Regions from separate parts of the Nocardiopsis sp. LDBS0036 genome, predicted to be linked through region 2. Evidence: predicted binding sites of a transcription regulator. Region 2 holds the regulator's gene; the other holds the start of a gene.
What was found. Region 2 encodes LexA, which represses DNA repair genes until DNA is damaged. Its sites were predicted from a motif close to TCGAACANNTGTTCGA; they were not measured.
Positions count from the first base shown of each region.

Region 1 (3,401 bases), 2.9 Mb from region 2:
AGCACGTCGAGGATGGCGCGGTCCAGCCGGTCCATGCCCAGTTCGTCCACCTCGTAGAGGTCGAGGGCGGCGCGGGCGGTGTCCAGCGACAGCCGCCCGTCCCCGCGCACCTCGGCGTAGTCGCGCACCCGGCGCAGCAGCCGGTTGGCGATCCGGGGGGTGCCGCGCGAGCGCCCGGCGATCTCCACGGCCGCGTCCGCGTCCAGGGGCGCGCCGAGCAGACCCGCCGAGCGCTGGAGGATCAGCTCCAGTTCCTGGGGGGTGTAGAAGTCCATGTGCGCGGTGAATCCGAAGCGGTCGCGCAGGGGCGCGGGCAGCATGCCCGCACGGGTGGTGGCCCCGACCAGGGTGAACGGCGCGATGTCCAGCGGGATGGCGGTGGCGCCGGGGCCCTTGCCGACCACGACGTCGACCCGGAAGTCCTCCATCGCGACGTAGAGCATCTCCTCGGCGGGGCGGGCCATGCGGTGGATCTCGTCCAGGAAGAGCACCTCGCCCTCCTGGAGGGTGGAGAGCACCGCGGCCAGGTCCCCGGAGCGCTCGATGGCCGGGCCCGAGGTGATGCGCAGCGGGGCCCCCATCTCGGCGGCGATGATCATGGCCAGGGTGGTCTTGCCCAGGCCCGGGCCGCCGGACATGAGGATGTGGTCGGGCGCCCGGTTGCGCCGCTTGGCGCTGTGCAGCACCAGGGAGAGCTGTTCGCGCACGCGTTCCTGGCCGACGAACTCGTCCAGGGCGCGGGGGCGCAGGGCGCCCTCGATCTGGCGCTCGTCCGTGCCCGCGTCGGGCGAGACCGCGTCGCGCTCGTAGGGCGGGGGCCCGCCGGGGGCCGAGCCCCGGGGGTCTTCCTCGTGGAAGTCGTACACGGGGTTTCCTCCTTCCTAGGCCCGGCTGAGCCTGCGCAGGGCGCTGCGCAGCAGGACGGCGACGTCGTCGGTGTGCTCGGCCTCGGCCGCCACGGCGGAGGCGGCGGCCTCGGCGTCCTTGGCCGACCAGCCGAGGTTGACCAGGCCGGAGACCACCTGTCCGCGCCAGGCGCCGTTGGGCTCGCTGCCGGTCCCGGCGGCCTCGGACCCGGGCAGGGTGCCGTCGGTGAGCACGGGCGCGTCGAGCTTGCCGCGCAGTTCCAGGACGATGCGCTGGGCGCCCTTCTTGCCGATGCCGGGCACCCGGGTGAGGGCGGTGGTGTCCTCGGTGGACACGGCGTGGCGCAGGCTGGAGGGGCTGTGGACGGAGAGCATGGCCAGGGCCAGGCGGGGACCGACACCGGAGGCGGTCTGGAGCTGCTCGAACAGGTGCTTCTCGTCGTCGTCGGCGAACCCGAACAGGGTCAGGGACTCCTCGCGCACGACGAGGCTGGTGGCCACGGTCCCGGTCTCGCCCACGTGCAGGCGCGAGAGCGCGGAGGGCGTGCACTGCACGGTCATGCCGACCCCGCCGACGTCGATGACGGCGGTGCCCGCGCCGCGTGCGGCCACCCGGCCGGTGAGGAACGCGATCATCTGGTGTGGGCACCGGGGACGGTGCCCCTCTCCTTCCTGGGGGCGGGGCGCTAGCGGCCGCGGGTGCGGCGGGCCAGCTCCACCTTGCGGGCGAAGTCCTGCTGGGCCTGGGCGACGCGGGCCTGGGCCCCGCCGCGCCAGATGTGGCAGATGGCCAGGGCGACGGCGTCGGCCGCGTCGGCGGGCTTGGGGGGTCCGTCGAGTCCGAGGATACGCGCCACCATCGTGCCGACCTGCGCCTTGTCGGCGCGGCCGTTGCCGGTGATGGCGGCCTTGGCCTCACTGGGGGTGTGCATGGCCACGGGCAGGCCGCGGCGGGCGGCGCAGACCAGGGCGATGCCGCTGGCCTGGGCGGTGCCCATGACGGTGCTGAGGTTGTGCTGGGCGAAGACGCGCTCGACGGCGACGGCGTCGGGCTGGTAGCGGTCCAGCCACTCCTCGATGCCGCGCTCGATCCCCACGAGCCGGTGGGGCAGGTCGGTGTCGGGGCTGGTGCGCACGGCGTCGGCGCCGAGCAGGGTGAGCGGTCGGCCGATGGCGCCCTCGACGGCGGCGACACCGCACCGGGTCAGCCCGGGGTCGATCCCCAACACGCGCACGCGCCTCACCCCTGCCCTCTCGAACGTCCGTTCGCCCACATGCTAGCGGCGGGCGACGACGTCCGCCTCCGGCCCGCCCGGGCGTGTCCGCCCCCGGGGGCGCCCGGCGGGCCGGAACCCGCCGCGGCCGCGGACCGCCCCGTCGCGAGCGTAGCCGCCCGACCGGGCGCGGCCGCACGACCCGGGCCCGCGCGCCGCCTTCGCGCTTTTCGGAGAAAAGGGATGGACGGGACGCCGAACGCGTGCTAAGTTGCTCTCAGTTCGAGAAATACTCGATGTGAGAACAACTGGAGGCGTACGTGGCCGACCCGCGCGACGAGGAGGGCGAGAGCCGGTTCCTCGCCGACTACGACCCGCACGCGTTCGCCCCGGTCGCGGTCACCGTCGACGTCGTCGCCCTCACCATCCGGTCGGGCGTGCCGCACGTGCTGCTGACGCGGCGCGCCGCGCACCCCCAGCGCGGCTGGTGGGCGCTGCCGGGCGGGTTCGTCCGCGCCCAGGACGGACCGGACGGCCCCGCCGACCCCGACCTGCCCGACGCCGCCCTGCGCGTGCTCTCGGAGAAGACCCTGCTGCCCACCGAGCTGCACCTGGAGCAGCTGGGCACCTACGGCGCCCGGGACCGGGATCCGCGCATGCGCGTCTTCTCGGTCGCCTACGTCCTGCTGGCCCCCGACCTGCCCGACCCGCACACCGGCCGGAACACCGAGGAGGCCGCCTGGATCCCCTGGCGCGACCTCGGCCACGGCGACGGCGCCCGCGCCGGACTCGACCTGGCCTTCGACCACGGCCGCGTCCTGGCCGACGCCGTCGAGCGCGCCCGCTCCAAGCTGGAGTACACCCCGCTGGCCACGGCCTTCCTGCCGCCCGCCTTCACCATCACGGCGCTGCGCGAGGTGTACGAGGCCGTGTGGGGCCAGTCCCTGCACGCGGCCAACTTCCACCGCAAGATCCTCGCCGCCCCCGGGTTCGTGGAGGACACCGGGGAACTCGCCGAGCGCGGCGGCGCGGGCGGCGGACGGCGTGCCCGGCTCTACCGCGCGGGCGGCGCCGCCCTGCTGCACCCTCCCCTGCTGCGGAGCACGCAGTGACCCCCGAGAGGAGCCCGATGACGGCCACCGGCCCCGCCTTCGAGGACGCCGAGCGCCAGGTCGCCCTGGCGGGCGACCCCGTGGAACTGTTCGGCCCGCTGCCCGAGGACGGCGGCGTGCCCCCGGCGGCCACGGCCCGCCACCGCGAGCTGGCCCGCGCGCTGCACCCCGACACGGCGCCGCCCGGAAGCGGCACCGGCCCCTTCGCC
Region 1 is NZ_CP141103.1:6,102,890-6,106,290, reverse strand. Features, by position in the region: gene ruvB (Holliday junction branch migration DNA helicase RuvB) at 1-866, opposite strand, end outside; gene ruvA (Holliday junction branch migration protein RuvA) at 882-1,502, opposite strand; gene ruvC (crossover junction endodeoxyribonuclease RuvC) at 1,553-2,101, opposite strand; gene UIS43_RS25950 (NUDIX domain-containing protein) at 2,401-3,192, shown strand; gene UIS43_RS25945 (hypothetical protein) at 3,210-3,401, shown strand, end outside.
Region 1: a site for LexA is predicted at 2,121-2,136, ahead of ruvC (crossover junction endodeoxyribonuclease RuvC). Genes of this name have one in related genera too.

Region 2 (3,401 bases):
TATCCGCCGCCCCCGGGACCCCCGTGGCAGCAACCCCACCTCCAGCAGCCCGCGCCCGAGGTGGTGGCCTCCGTCCAACCGCAGAGCCGGGGCTGCGCCACCGCCGCCGTGGTCGCCGCCGCCCTGGTGCTGGTCGTGCTCGCCGCCGGGGCGATCTGGTACGTGGTGACGCGCGACACCCCGGAGGCGAGCGACTTCGGGGCGGCGCCCGAGTGCTCCGTCGCCGAGACCGGGACGCTGGACGAACTGGTGCCCGACCACGGGTTGGAGGTCGAGGAACCGGTCGGCGGCCCGCAGGAGGCGTTCGGCTCCGGCTGGCAGTGCCGGTGGGCGACCCCCGGCGGCCCCGGCGAACGGGTTCCGGCCACCGCGACGCTGGTGGCCGTGGCCGCCCCCGACCCGGGCGGTGTCACGACGGCCGCCGACAACCTGCGCACCACCACCTCCCAGTACGACGCGCAGGAATTGGAAGGCGTCGGCGAGGAGGCGGTCGCCTGGGTCCAGGAGGACCCGTACACGGTCGCCTGCGTCGGCGCCCGGGTGTCCAACCTGTACCTGGAGACCTGTTACAGCCTGGCGGCCAGCTACGACGCGCAGAACCCGGGCGACCGGGAGCGCATGGTCGCGGGCGCCGAGGAGTTCGCGCTGTCCGTGACCGAGGCGCTGCCGGACTCCATCCCCGAGTGAGGCTCCGGCGCGGTTACCAGGCCGTGCCCAGGAACTCCTCCAGCGCGGGCGCGACCTCCTCGGCGAAGGGGCGCTGTTCGTCCAGGACCGTGGCCCCGGGCTCGTCCCGGTAGCGGCGGAAGATGTGGTCGGTGTCGGGGACGTCCACCCGTCGCGCGCCGTCCAGACCGGTCATCAGCCGGTCCACGTCCTGCCGGGAGACCTGCGCGTCCCGCTCCCCCCACAGCACCAGCACCGGGGTGCCCCCGGGCAGGTCCTCCGCCAGGTCGACGGGGTCGAAGGCGTCCATGTAGGCCAGGAAGTCCTCGTTGACCGGGGTGTAGACGCCCAGGCCCCCACTGGGCATCTCCACCCCGCTGAGCGCACGCCCGGACCTGATCGCGGCCCGTCCGGCGCGGGAGTCCGAGAGGAGCTGGACCACCTGTCCCTCCTCCACCTGACCCGAGGCCTCGACGGCACGCGCCTGCTCGGTGAGCTGGCGGTCGATCAGGTCGAGGTAGCGCGTACCGGGAGGCGCGGCCAGCACGAGCGCGGGGGAGGGGTGCTCCGCGCCGATGAGATCGTGGGCGCGCAGCGCGTACAGGGCGCCCTCGCTGTGCCCGACGACGACCACCCGCTCGGGGTCCACCTCGGGCTGGGAGACGAGCTCCTCGTAGGCGGCCGCGACCTGCTCGTCGAAGATCACCGGGTCCACCGGCGCGACCTCGCCGCCGGGGTCCGGCGTCTCGAAGTCCGCACCGCTGCCGTACTTGTCGTAGCGCAGCGAGGCCACCCCGACCTCGGCGAGCACCCGGGACAGGTTCTGGTTGGTGTTGGCGTCGGGGCGCACGGAGCTGTTGCCGTCGCGGTCGGTGGGACCGCTGCCGGAGATGATGAGCGCGCCCGGAACGGTACCGGAGACGTCCTGGGGCATCCGGAAGGTGCCGGACACCTCGTGCCCGCCGCCCTCGAAGGCCACCTCGCGCTCGACGCCGCCGACCCCCGGCGCCTCGGCGGCCCCGTCGTCGGCGGGGGCGCAGGAGGCGGTCAACAGGACGGCGCTCGCCGCACCGAGCAGTGCGGTGCGCCAGCGGGCGGCGGGGGAGGAGGCACGTGTGAACACCTCCTCAGCCTAGCGGCCCGCGTCCGTCGGCCCCGCATCGTCCACAGGGGGAAGCGCCCCCGATCCCTCCGAGGGGAGAGGGACCGGAGACGCGGGTACGCGGGGACCTCAGACGCGGCGCATGACCGCGACCACCTTGCCGAGGATGGTGGCGTCGTCGCCGTTGATCGGCTCGTAGGCCTCGTTGCGCGGCATCAGCCACACGTGGCCGCCCTCCTCGCGGCGCAGTACCTTGACGGTCGCCTCCTCGTCGAGCAGCGCCGCCACGATGTCGCCGTTGTTGGCGTCCTGCTGCTGGCGCACCACCACCATGTCGCCGTCGGTGATGGCGGCGTCGGTCATCGAGTCGCCGACCACGGTGAGCATGAACAGGCGCCCCTCACCCACCAGCTGACGCGGCAGGGCGAGCACGTCCTCCACCGACTCCTCGGCCAGGATCGGACCACCGGCGGCGATCCGGCCGACCAGCGGCACGGCGGCGGCGCGCGAGAGGTCGATGTCCTCGGGCACCAGGGTCCGCCCCGAGGCGCGCCCGGGCGTGCGCAGCTCCACCGCGCGCGGCCGGTTCTGGTCCCGGTGCAGGTAACCCTTGCGCTGGAGGACCTTGAGCTGGTGCGCCACGCTGGACGGGCTCGACAGGCCGACCGCTTCCCCGATTTCCCTTATCGACGGGGGGAAACCCCGCTCCCGGACATAGCGCTGGATGCAGTTCAGCACGCTCTGCTGGCGCGCGGTGAGTTTGGGGGCTTCGGGCGTGGACCCGCCCGTGTTCTCCGCTGGTGCGAGAACGGTGGCGGTGTCTGCGGTTCCGGGATTCTCCTCCGGCACGGCCGGGCCTCCTCGGCATTCGGTTCGGTCAGGGCCTGCTTGTGTGACTGGCCACCCCCGGTCCGCGACCGTGCCGACCTGGGGGTCCACGTGATGGCGAAACCGGTGTGAAATCAAGGTCAACTTTAGTCGTTGCACACGGTGATATCAAACAAGCGTTCGAGGCTGGGGACAATTGCCGTCGCGCGTATTCGCGGACAATTTCCGGCCTGCACTTACGTGTGTACACGCGTTCACGCGCTGTTGTCCCCGGAATGCGCGAACGCGTGTCCGTGGCAGCGGTTCCGGCCAGGCACGGGGGTCTTATCCCGGGGCGAAGGCTCGACCGAAATCCCCGCGACGCCGGGATTCCGACGCCCGCCGCCGGGGCGCGGGGGCTCCGGGCGGCGACGCTATCCTTGAGCGCGGTGCCGGGCCGCCCCCGCAGCGATCCGCCCGCGCCGACCTCCCCGCCCCGTCCCGCCGCCGCGGACCGCGATGCCGCGCGGCCGTTCGGTCGTGTCCGTGACACGCCCGTGCCGGGGTTGCGGCGGGTCAGGAAGAAGTCTAGGTTCGACCACAACATCTGGTGTGGCGACAGGGGCGATTGCCCAGAAGTTGTGGTTTAGTGGTACCTAGGCGTTGTCGTTCGGTGAGAGAAGCAGGTGAACCAGGGTGCACTGTCCGTTCTGCCGCCATCCGGACACCCGGGTGATCGACAGCAGGTCCACCGACGACGGCGCGGCCATCCGACGCCGCCGGTCCTGCCCCGTCTGCGAGCGCAGGTTCACCACCCAGGAGACCG
Region 2 is NZ_CP141103.1:2,453,485-2,456,885, reverse strand. Features, by position in the region: gene UIS43_RS10290 (hypothetical protein) at 61-687, shown strand; gene UIS43_RS10285 (S9 family peptidase) at 701-1,789, opposite strand; gene lexA (transcriptional repressor LexA) at 1,898-2,617, opposite strand; gene nrdR (transcriptional regulator NrdR) at 3,272-3,401, shown strand, end outside.